Regions from separate parts of the Ensifer sp. GW101-20A05 genome, predicted to be linked through region 1. Evidence: predicted binding sites of a transcription regulator. Region 1 holds the regulator's gene; the other holds the start of a gene.
The links. Region 1 encodes HrcA, which represses chaperone genes, less so after heat shock. Its sites were predicted from a motif close to GTTAGCACTCNCNNNNNGNGAGTGCTAAC; they were not measured.

Region 1 (5,719 bases):
GCTCTCGGTCTCGGGCGAGCCGGGAACCGATTATTGGGACTACCTGAGGGATGTCGATACGATCCTGCGGCAGTACGGCTCACGGCCGCATTGGGGCAAGCTGCATTTCCTCGGCGCCGAGGATGTGACGGCGCTCTATCCCCGTGCAGGCGATTTCCGGGCGCTGAGGGCCAAGGTCGATCCGGAGGGCCGCTTCCTCAACGATCACCTGCACCAGCTTTTCGGATAGCGTTTGCGGCTGACGCCGCTCAAAACAAAAACGCCGCGCGAACTTCGCGCGGCGTTTCTTTAAACTCTGATCAGTTGGATCAGGCAGTCGGTGCGTCACCGTTTTCGCCGGCCACGACCTTCGGTCCGCCCTTGGAGACGCCGACCATGGCCGGACGCAGAACACGGTCACCGATCACGTAGCCGGCTTGAACGACCTGCAACACCGTGTTGTTGGGCACGTCCGCATTGGGAATCTCGAACATTGCCTGATGGAAGTTCGGGTCGAACTTCTGGCCTTCCGGCTCAAGCTTCTTGACGCCGTGGCGCTCAAGCGCTGAAAGCATCGAGCGCTCCGTCATTTCCACGCCCTCGATCAGGGCGGTGAGGCCAGCCTCGCCTGCTTCCCTGGCCTCTGCCGGAATGGCATCGAGGGCGCGGCGCAGGTTATCCGAAACGGCGAGCATGTCGCGGGCGAAGCCGGCGACGGAATAGGACTTCGCATCCTTCACGTCGCGTTCGGTGCGGCGGCGCAGGTTGTCCATCTCGGCGGCAAGTCGAAGGTACTTGTCACGCAGCTCGGCGCTCTCCGCCCTGGCGAGCTCCAACGGATCGGGCTCGGCAACCGGCGCAGCTTCAGCGGCGTCGGCCGCATCGGGCGCGGCATCGAATACCTCGTCGGTGGCCTCGGGTCCGTGCTTGTTCGTATCGTCGGTCATGACGTTCTCCGCAGTGTCGTCTCTATCGTCCTTCGCATTTCCACGCCGCAAGCGCGAGCCTGCGTGTCAGCAAAAATGCCCTGTGACTGGATTTGAAGCCGATATCGAGGTTTGGGGCCGAAAAATCAAGGGTTCAATCGCGCTCCTACAGCGCCGCGCGACTGATCAGACGCGCAAAGGTTGCTGTAACACTTTGATTTGCTGCATGTCTTTGTCCTTGATCGAGGTCGATTTAAGGAGACATGCAGCGACTAAAAGCCCGCCTTTAGCGGGAAAGCCGCGACATCAGCTGCGCGGTATAATCGACCATCGGCACGATGCGGGAGTAGTTGAGCCGCGTCGGTCCGATGACGCCGACCGCGCCGACAATGCGATCCTCGCCATCGCGATAGGGCGCGACGATCAGCGAGGAGCCGGAGAGCGAGAAGAGCTTGTTTTCCGAGCCGATGAAGATCCGGACGCCCGGACCGCTCTCGGCAAGATCGAGCAGCTCGATCAGGCTGTCCTTCTTTTCGAGGTCGTCGAAGAGCATGCGCAGCCGATCGATATCCTCGGCCCCCTCCAGCCCTTCGAGCAGGTTGGCACGGCCGCGCACGATCAACCGCGCCGGCTTCTCGTCGCCTTCATTGCCCGACCAGATGGCGAGACCGCGCTCGACGAGGTCTTGCGACAGCGCGTCGAGTTCGCCGCGCACCGTCTGCTTCACCGTTTCAAGCTGGGTGCGCACCTCTCCGATCGTCTGGCCGGCAAGATGGGCGTTAAGGAAATTCGCGGCTTCGGTGAGCTGCGAGCTGGTGACCCCGGCGGGTAGTTCGATGATGCGGTTTTCCACCTGGTCGTGCTCGCCGACGAGAACGGCCAGCGCCTTGGTCGGCGCCAGGCGAATGAACTCGACATGCTTCAGTACGGGATCGGCCTTGGCGGTGATGACGAGGCCGGCCCCGCGTGACATGCCTGACAGCATCTGGCTGGCTTCGGTCAGCAGCGCATCGACCGGCTGCATATGATCATCGCGCCGCACCTGACGGTCGATCGACGCCCGGTCCTCGACCGAGAGATTGCCGACCTGCATGAAGGCATCGACGAAGAAGCGCAGCCCCGTCTGGGTGGGCAGACGGCCAGCGCTGACATGCGGCGAGTAGATGAGACCGAGATCTTCGAGATCGCTCATCACATTGCGAACGGAAGCGGGAGAGAGCGACATCGGCAGGAGCCGCGACAGATTGCGCGAGCCGAGCGGCTCGCCGCTCGTCAGATAGGTTTCCACGATGCGACGGAAAATTTCGCCCGAGCGCTCATCCAGCGCGGCTGCGATTTCCTTTGCTCCGGGATTGCGCAGTACCATGTCACTCCACACTCGCAGGCACATCCTGCCGTGCCCGGAATATAATGATCCTGCCGCCCGATGGCAAAAGGGAAAAATCGACTGGTCCCCCGGCTATCCACCGGTTCCCTTTGCCTGCGCCATGCTCTAGAAGGCTGACGAGATACGATAGGAGTTGACGATGCGGCCATCCGGCAGAAAAACCGACCAAATGCGCAAGGTTTCTTTCGAGCGCAATTTTTCCAAGCACGCGGAAGGCTCCTGTCTGGTGCGGTTCGGCGACACGCACGTGCTGTGCACCGCCAGCCTTGAGGAAAAGGTTCCGGCCTGGCTGCGCAACGGCGGCAAGGGTTGGGTGACGGCGGAATACGGCATGCTGCCGCGCGCCACCGGCGAGCGCATGAAGCGTGAGGCGGCAAACGGCAAGCAGAGCGGCCGCACCCAGGAAATCCAGCGCCTGATCGGCCGGTCGCTGCGCGCCGTCGTCGACCTTCCGGCGCTCGGCGAGCGCCAGATCTCGATCGACTGCGACGTCATTCAGGCCGATGGCGGCACGCGCACGGCCTCGATCACCGGTGCCTGGATCGCTCTCTACGATTGCCTGAAGTGGATGGAAGCGCGCAACATGGTCAAGGTCGAGAAGGTCCTGAAGGACCATGTCGCCGCCATCTCCTGCGGCATCTTCGCCAACCAGTCCGTGATCGACCTCGATTACCTCGAAGATTCCGCCGCCGAGACCGACGCCAACTTCGTCATGACCGGCTCCGGCGGCATCGTTGAAATCCAGGGCACGGCCGAAGGCAAGCCGTTCTCGGAAGAGGAATTCGCAAGCCTGATGGGCTTGGCAAAGAACGGCATTGCCGAACTGGTCGCGCTGCAGAAGCAGGCGATTGCAGGCTGACCACAGGAGAAAAGATGGCCCCGGCACTGGAAGGCATACTCGAGACTGCGCTCTACGCGACCGATCTCGATGCCGCCGAGGCCTTCTACGGCGGCGTTCTCGGCCTTGAGAAGATCACCCGCGCTGGAAACCGGCACGTGTTCTTCCGCTGCGGCCAAGGCGTGCTTTTGATCTTCAATCCGGCCGAGACGGTGAAACCGCCAGCGCCGGACGCCGCCCTGCCGGTGCCACCGCATGGCACGACCGGCCGGGGACACATGTGCTTTCGCGTGCGCGCCGAGACGCTCGACGCCTGGAAAGCGAAACTGGAAGCGGCCGGTATCAAGATCGAAAGCGATCTGCGCTGGCCGAACGGCGCGCGGTCGTTCTACTTCCGCGATCCGGCCGGCAACAGCCTTGAATGTGCGGAGCCGGGCCTCTGGTCCATCGAATGAATATGAAACGAGATACCATGCGCAAACTCGACAACAAGACGCTGATCGTCGCCAGCCACAATGCCGGCAAGATCCGCGAAATCCGCGATCTCATCGGCCCGCTCGGCTTCGAGGCGAAGTCGGCGGCGGACCTCAATTTCATCGAGCCCGACGAAACCGGCACCACCTTCGAGGAGAACGCCACCATCAAGGCGCTCGCCTCCGCCAAGGCCTCGGGTCTGCCGGCGCTTTCGGACGATTCCGGTCTTTCAATCGACGCACTCGACGGCGCGCCCGGCGTCTATACCGCCAACTGGGCCGAGCGCGAGGACGGCAGCCGTGATTTCGCCATGGCGATGGAGAAGGTCGAAAACGCACTGCAGGAAAAGGGCGCAACGACGCCCTCCGAGCGCGCCGCCCGCTTCGTCTCGGTGCTCTGCCTTGCCTGGCCGGACGGCCATGTCGAGCTCTTCCGTGGCGAGGTCGAAGGCTTCGTGGTCTGGCCGCCGCGCGGCAGCCAGGGTTTTGGCTACGATCCGGTCTTCCAGCCGAAGGGCTACGAGACCACTTTCGGCGAAATGAGCGCCGACGAGAAACACGGTTGGAAGCCGGGCGATGCGCAGGCCCTGTCGCACCGCGCCCGCGCCTTCAAGATTTTTGCCGAGACCTGCCTCGGAGCCTGATCTGAGCGGGATGAGGAAAAGTGTGTGCGGTTTCCCGCCCGCATCCCGCTCCCTACTGAAAGTGACCATGAGAGACGCAACGATGCAGACGGCCACGCTATCGGCGATTGGTGACGGCATGGACCCCGGTTTCGGGGTCTATGTACACTGGCCGTTCTGCGCGGCCAAATGCCCCTATTGCGACTTCAACAGCCATGTGCGCCACCAGCCCGTGGACCAGCCGCGTTTCGTTGCCGCTTTCCTGAAGGAGATGGAAGAGGTGCGTGAGCTCTCAGGTCCGCGCACCGTCACCAGCATCTTCATGGGCGGCGGCACGCCGTCGCTGATGGAGCCCTCGACGGTGGACGCGATCCTCCAGGGTATCGCTCGCCATTGGCACGTGCCCGACGGCATCGAGATCACCATGGAAGCCAACCCTTCGAGTGTCGAGGCGACGCGCTTCCACGGCTATCGTGCTGCTGGCGTCAACCGCGTCTCGCTCGGCGTCCAGGCGCTGAACGACCGCGACCTCAAATTCCTGGGGCGGCTGCACAATGTCGAAGACGCGCTGAAGGCGATCCGGCTGGCGCGCGAGATCTTCCCGCGCATGTCCTTCGACCTGATCTATGCCCGCCCGAACCAGACGGTCGAAGAGTGGGAGCGCGAGTTGAAGGAGGCCGTCTCCTACGCGGTCGATCACCTGTCGCTCTACCAGCTGACAATCGAAGAGGGCACGCCCTTCTACGGCCTGCACAAGGCCGGAAAGCTCATCGTTCCGGACGGCGAACAATCGGCCGTGCTCTACGAGGCAACGCAGGCGATCACGGCATCGATCGGCATGCCGGCCTACGAGGTCTCCAACCACGCCCGTCCGGGTGCTGAAAGCCGGCACAACCTGACCTACTGGCGCTATGGCGACTATGCGGGTATTGGCCCCGGCGCACACGGGCGCCTCGGCATCGGCGGCGGCAAGGTCGCGACGGCCACCGAACGCAAGCCCGAGGAATGGCTGCGCCTCGTCGAGACCTACGGCCACGGCATGGTCGAACGCGAGGCGCTCGACCTCGAAGCGCAGTCGGATGAACTGCTGCTAATGGGCCTGCGCCTCAAGGAAGGTGTCGACCTTGCCCGCTGGCAGACCCTTTCCGGCCGCGATCCGGACCCGGAGCGCGAACAGTTCCTGATCGACAACGGCTTCATCGAGCGGCTCGGCAATTCGCGCCTGCGCTGCACGCCGGCCGGAATGCTGATCCTCGACGCCGTGGTGGCCGACCTCGCTTGCCCCTGAGGCAGCAGGCGGTCTTCGCCGGCTACAGACTCAATCGAACGTTTCACCGGAGAGCGGTGTCGCCCGCATCGAGGCGCGCTCCTCGAACACGTCAAACCAGCGTGTCAGCGTCGGGCGGTTACGGAACGATGGCAGGTTGCGAAATGCCATCCAGGAGAGCGCCGTCGCCAGCGCGATCTGGCCGATATCAACGGCCGCCTCGGGC
Region 2 (5,719 bases), on a different contig from region 1:
ATGAAGCTCGCCTTCGAAGTAATTTCGTCGGGGAGGTCGGCTCAATTTGCGATTAAATACTTATATGCTTTTCGTGATATTCTCGAAGAGGTCTCGGATGTTCGGTTAGTGCGAAAAAGCTTTGGCGATTGTTCGCCCGCTTGAGTTCGCTACCCGATCTCCCATGAATCTCCGCCCACTTGGGGCGCTGTTATAGTTCGTTTTTTTTCGACTTCAACGGTTTTTTGAAGCCGGACTACAACCGGCGGGATTTTTCTGCGGAGAGATTGGCGGGGGCTCGCCCAGCCGCGAACGGCATTGATAAAAAACGAGAAAGGGCGACCCGAGGGCCGCCCTTCCGATCCGGATGGATCGCTAATGCGAAAAGGCTATCGCCTTATCACATCATGTCCATGCCGCCCATGCCGCCCATGCCGCCCGGCATGCCAGCAGGTGCATCCTTCTTCGGCAGTTCGGCGATCATGGCTTCCGTCGTGACGAGGAGGCCGGCAACCGAGGCTGCGTCCTGAAGGGCGGTGCGAACGACCTTGACCGGGTCGATGATGCCCATGGCGATCATGTCGCCATATTCGCCGGTCTGGGCGTTGTAGCCGAAGTTGTCCTGGTCCTTGTCGAGGATCTTGCCGACAACGATCGAAGCTTCGTCACCAGCGTTCTCTGCGATCTGGCGGGCCGGAGCCTGCAGAGCGCGACGAACGATGTTGATGCCGGCTTCCTGGTCGTCGTTGGCACCCTTGACGGTGATCTTGACGGAAGAACGCAGCAGGGCAACGCCGCCGCCCGGTACGATGCCTTCCTGAACAGCAGCGCGCGTCGCGTTGAGAGCGTCGTCGATGCGGTCCTTCTTTTCCTTCACTTCGACTTCCGTCGAGCCGCCAACGCGGATCACGGCAACGCCGCCAGCGAGCTTGGCAAGACGTTCCTGCAGCTTTTCGCGGTCGTAGTCGGAGGTGGTTTCTTCGATCTGGGCCTTGATCTGGGCAACGCGGCCTTCGATGTCGGCCTTCTGGCCGGCGCCGTCGACGATCGTCGTGTTTTCCTTGGAGATCGAAACCTTCTTCGCACGGCCGAGCATGTCGAGCGTGACGTTTTCGAGCTTGATGCCGAGGTCTTCGGAGATCACGGTGCCGCCCGTCAGGATGGCGATGTCTTCGAGCATGGCCTTGCGGCGATCGCCGAAGCCCGGAGCCTTGACGGCAGCGATCTTCAGGCCGCCACGCAGCTTGTTGACGACGAGCGTTGCAAGAGCTTCGCCTTCGACGTCTTCAGCGATGATCAGGAGCGGCTTGCCGGTCTGAACGACGGCTTCGAGAACCGGGAGCATGGCCTGGAGGTTCGAGAGCTTCTTCTCGTGGAGGAGAACGAAGACGTCGTCGAGGTCAGCGACCATCTTTTCCGGGTTGGTGACGAAGTAGGGGCTGAGGTAGCCGCGGTCGAACTGCATGCCTTCGACGACTTCGAGTTCGGTTTCGGCGGTCTTGGCTTCTTCAACCGTGATGACGCCTTCGTTGCCGACCTTCTGCATCGCTTCAGCAATGTCGAGGCCGATCTGACGCTCGCCGTTTGCCGAGATCGTGCCGACCTGTGCGACTTCTTCCGAAGTGTTGATCTTCTTGGCCTTGGCCTGGAGATCCTTGACGACTTCGGTGACAGCGAGGTCGATACCACGCTTCAGGTCCATCGGGTTCATGCCGGCTGCAACAGCCTTGGCGCCTTCGCGAACGATCGCCTGGGCAAGAACGGTTGCAGTCGTGGTGCCGTCGCCAGCGATGTCGTTGGTCTTCGAAGCAACTTCGCGGACCATCTGGGCGCCCATGTTTTCGAACTTGTCTTCGAGTTCGATTTCCTTGGCAACCGATACGCCGTCCTTGGTGATGCGCGGAGCGCCGAAGGACTTGTCGATGATGACGTTACGACCCTTCGGGCCGAGCGTGACCTTTACCGCGTCAGCGAGGATGTCGACGCCACGCAGCATCTTTTCGCGCGCGGTGCGGCCGAACTTGATTTCTTTTGCAGCCATTAGAGAAAACTCCCGGGCTCATTGCCCATTGGTTGTCATAAAAAGGGGTGGACGACGGCTGATCAGCCGATGATGCCCATGATGTCGGCTTCCTTCATGATCAGAAGGTCTTCGCCGTTGATCTTGACTTCGGTGCCCGACCACTTGCCGAACAGAACGCGGTCGCCAGCCTTGACGTCGAGAGCAACAACCTTGCCGCTTTCGTCACGGGCGCCCGAACCGACGGCGACGATTTCGCCTTCCTGCGGCTTTTCCTTGGCGGTGTCCGGAATGATGATACCGCCCTTGGTCTTCTCTTCAGACTCGACGCGGCGAACGACGACGCGGTCGTGCAGCGGGCGGAAGTTGGTGCTTGCCATTAGTCTAATCCCTCGATCAAATGACATTACGGATCGCTGATCGACCCGATGGATGGGTGTTAGCACTCTCATTTATCGAGTGCTAGCGATGCCGAGATAAGCCTGGGTATGGGGTGAGTCAAGGATCGGCGCCTAGATTTTTTGCCGGCGGCAGTAGCCTTGGGCGAGCGCAGCAGGCGAGGGCGTAGGCAGCCTAGCCCCATTCTTGGCGAAATGTAGGCGATCGCGTCGACGAATGGCATTGGCGGGATTTTGACGGTTGATAACCGCTACAAAGTGCTTTGGCGAAGCGGGCGGCATCGGCAATGCACTTTTCTTTGACGCCCGACACCGCCGGAATCCTTGGGAGGGGGCGCCTTTTTCGGGCGCCGAGACTTGTAATCTCCTGCCTTCCTTGCCATGCAAGCCGGAAACCGTGTTTGCAGGAAGCCAGAATGGCCGCAAGGATCAACAGTTTTCGGGAAATCGCTGCGCGCTACGACGTGGTGCTGTGCGATGTCTGGGGCGTTCTTCATAACGGCGTGCAGGCCTTTGCCTCCGCTTGCGAGGCGTTGGCCGAGGCGCGTGCCGCCGGCCTGACTGTGGTGCTGATCACCAACTCGCCGCGTCCGCATCCGGGTGTGAAGATCCAGATCCGCGGTCTCGGCGTGCCGGACGAAGCCTACGACCGGATCGTGACCTCGGGCGATGTGACCCGCGCGCTGATCGCCGCCGCCGCCAAAAAGATCTTCTTCATCGGTGCCGAGCGCGACCTGCCGCTGCTCGAAGGCCTGGGAACGCAGATCGTTTCGTCGGAAGATGCTGAGACGGTCGTTTGTGCCGGCTTCTATGACGACGAAACCGAAACGCCGGAGCATTACCGCGCGACACTGACGGGGCTTGCCAAGCGCAAGATCCCGTTCATCTGTGCCAATCCGGATCTGGTGGTCGAGCGCGGCCACAGGCTGATCCCCTGTGCCGGCGCAATCGCCAAGCTCTATGAAGAGCTCGGTGGCGAGGCGCGCATTGCCGGCAAGCCCTATATCGCCATCTACCGTGCGGCGCTGACCGAGGCGAAGGCCGTTCGCGGCGCGCTTGACCTGTCGCGTGTCATCGCCGTTGGCGACGGCATGCCGACGGACGTCAAGGGTGCCCAGGATGCCGGCTTCGATCTGCTCTATATCAGTGCCGGTATCCACGCCCAGGAATACATGAACGAAAGCCGCACCGACGAGGCGAAGCTCGCCGCCTTCCTGAAGAAGGAAGGCGCGTCGCCGAAATATTGGATGCCGCGGCTCGCCTGACGGGAAGACGGAGATGACGGTTTTTCATCGCAACGAGACCCGTGATCCGCTTCCGCAGCATCTGCGCGGCGGCGTCGTCGCGATCGGTAACTTCGACGGCGTGCACCGTGGTCACCAGTCGGTGCTCAATCGGGCGCTGGAGGAGGCCAATGCGCGCGGTGTGCCGGCGCTCGTGCTGACCTTCGAGCCGCATCCGAGAACCGTGTTCCGTCCGGAAACCCCGGTCTTCCGACTGACGCCGGCACCGCTGAAGGCGCGCATTCTCGAAGGCATGGGTTTCGGCGCCGTCATCGAGTATCCGTTCGACCGCACCTTCTCGCAGCTTTCCGCATCGGATTTTATCCACCGTATCCTGCTCGAATGGCTGCACGCCTCGCATGTCGTCACCGGTTTCGATTTTCACTTCGGCAAGGGGCGCGAGGGCGGCCCCGCCTTCCTGATGGCGGCCGGCGGCGATAACGGATTTGGCGTGACGCTCGTCGATGCCTTCCGCGACGAAAACGCATCGGTCATCTCGTCCAGTTACGTGCGCTCGCTGCTTGGCGAAGGTGATGTCTCGCAAGCTGCCGGCATGCTCGGCTATCGCTATCTGGTCGAGGCGGAAGTGATCGGCGGCAAGAAGCTCGGCCGCGAACTCGGCTTTCCCACCGCCAATATGCGGCTTGCGCCCGAGGTGGAACTGAGGCCTGGCATATACGCCGTGCGTTTCCGCCGGGCCGACGGCTCGCTCTACGACGGCGTCGCGAGCTTCGGGCGCCGCCCGACAGTCGATAGCGACGGTGAGCCCTTGCTCGAAACCTTCGTCTTCGACTTTTCGGGCAATCTCTACGGCGAGATCTGTGCGGTCACCTTCTTCGGCCACCTGCGCGACGAGCTGAAATTCGACGGGCTCGATCCGCTGGTGGCGCAGATCCGCCAGGACGAGGCAGAGGCGCGGGCGTTGCTCTCCGGTGTGCAGCCGCTCGGCGACATCGACCGCAAGCTCAACTTCGCCCGATAAAAGATTTCGGCGTTGCTGTGGCGGCGGACCTTTTCAAAAGCCCGAAAACGCCTTAAACAACCGGCCACCATGACCCGGCACCGTCGATTGATCATCGATCAGCGAATTATTGGCCCGGCCTTCCGCGCGCTTTAGTCAGCCGGAAGGTCCGGGATTTCGGCGTTTCCGACGCCCCAGTCATCTCTCGATACCGAGCCCATTTCGTATGCGCGGCCCCTCGCGCGAAGAAGCGATTGCAAAGACCATGACCGACACCGCTGAAAAGATCGACTACTCCTCGACCCTCTATCTGCCGCAGACGGAATTCCCGATGCGCGCCGGCCTGCCGCAGAAGGAGCCGGAAACGGTGGCCCGCTGGCAGCAGATGGGCCTCTACAAGAAGCTGCGCGCATCGGCCGCCGGCCGCGACAAGTTCGTGCTGCATGACGGCCCGCCCTATGCCAACGGCAACATCCACATCGGCCACGCGCTGAACAAGATCCTCAAGGACGTCATCAACCGCTCGTTCCAGATGCGCGGCTTTGACGCCAACTATGTGCCCGGCTGGGACTGCCACGGTCTGCCGATCGAGTGGAAGATCGAGGAGAAGTACCGCGAGAAGGGCCAGAACAAGGACGAGGTCCCTGTCAACGAATTCCGCAAGGAATGCCGTGATTTCGCCTCCGGCTGGATCCAGGTCCAGGCCGAGGAGTTCAAGCGCCTCGGCATCGAGGGCGACTTCGACAATCCCTACACGACGATGAACTTCCATGCGGAAGCCCGCATCGCCGGCGAATTGATGAAGATCGCCAAGCTCGGCCAGCTCTACCGCGGCTCCAAGCCGGTCATGTGGTCGGTCGTCGAGCGCACCGCGCTTGCCGAAGCCGAAGTCGAATATGCCGATGTCGAGAGCGACATGATCTGGGTGAAGTTCCCGGTCACCGAAGGTCCGGACGCGCTTTCCGGCGCCTTCGTCGTGATCTGGACGACAACGCCCTGGACCATCCCGGGCAACCGCGCCATCGCCTTCTCGTCGCGTTATGCCTATGGCCTCTATGAAGTGGCGACCGCCGAGAAC

Region 2: a site for HrcA is predicted at 2,438-2,466, ahead of groES (co-chaperone GroES). Genes of this name have one in related genera too.

Annotation. Positions count from the first base shown of each region.
Region 1 covers NZ_JBWKZT010000003.1:314,689-320,407, reverse strand. Annotated here, with positions in the region: gene AC070A_RS10795 (D-arabinono-1,4-lactone oxidase) at 1-229, shown strand, start outside; gene grpE (nucleotide exchange factor GrpE) at 309-926, opposite strand; gene hrcA (heat-inducible transcriptional repressor HrcA) at 1,192-2,271, opposite strand; gene rph (ribonuclease PH) at 2,432-3,151, shown strand; gene AC070A_RS10775 (VOC family protein) at 3,166-3,585, shown strand; gene rdgB (RdgB/HAM1 family non-canonical purine NTP pyrophosphatase) at 3,603-4,247, shown strand; gene hemW (radical SAM family heme chaperone HemW) at 4,330-5,514, shown strand; gene AC070A_RS10760 (glutathione S-transferase family protein) at 5,545-5,719, opposite strand, start outside.
Region 2 covers NZ_JBWKZT010000004.1:204,957-210,675, forward strand. Annotated here, with positions in the region: gene groL (chaperonin GroEL) at 380-2,020, opposite strand; gene groES (co-chaperone GroES) at 2,083-2,379, opposite strand; gene AC070A_RS12890 (TIGR01459 family HAD-type hydrolase) at 2,814-3,662, shown strand; gene AC070A_RS12895 (bifunctional riboflavin kinase/FAD synthetase) at 3,676-4,662, shown strand; gene ileS (isoleucine--tRNA ligase) at 4,907-5,719, shown strand, end outside.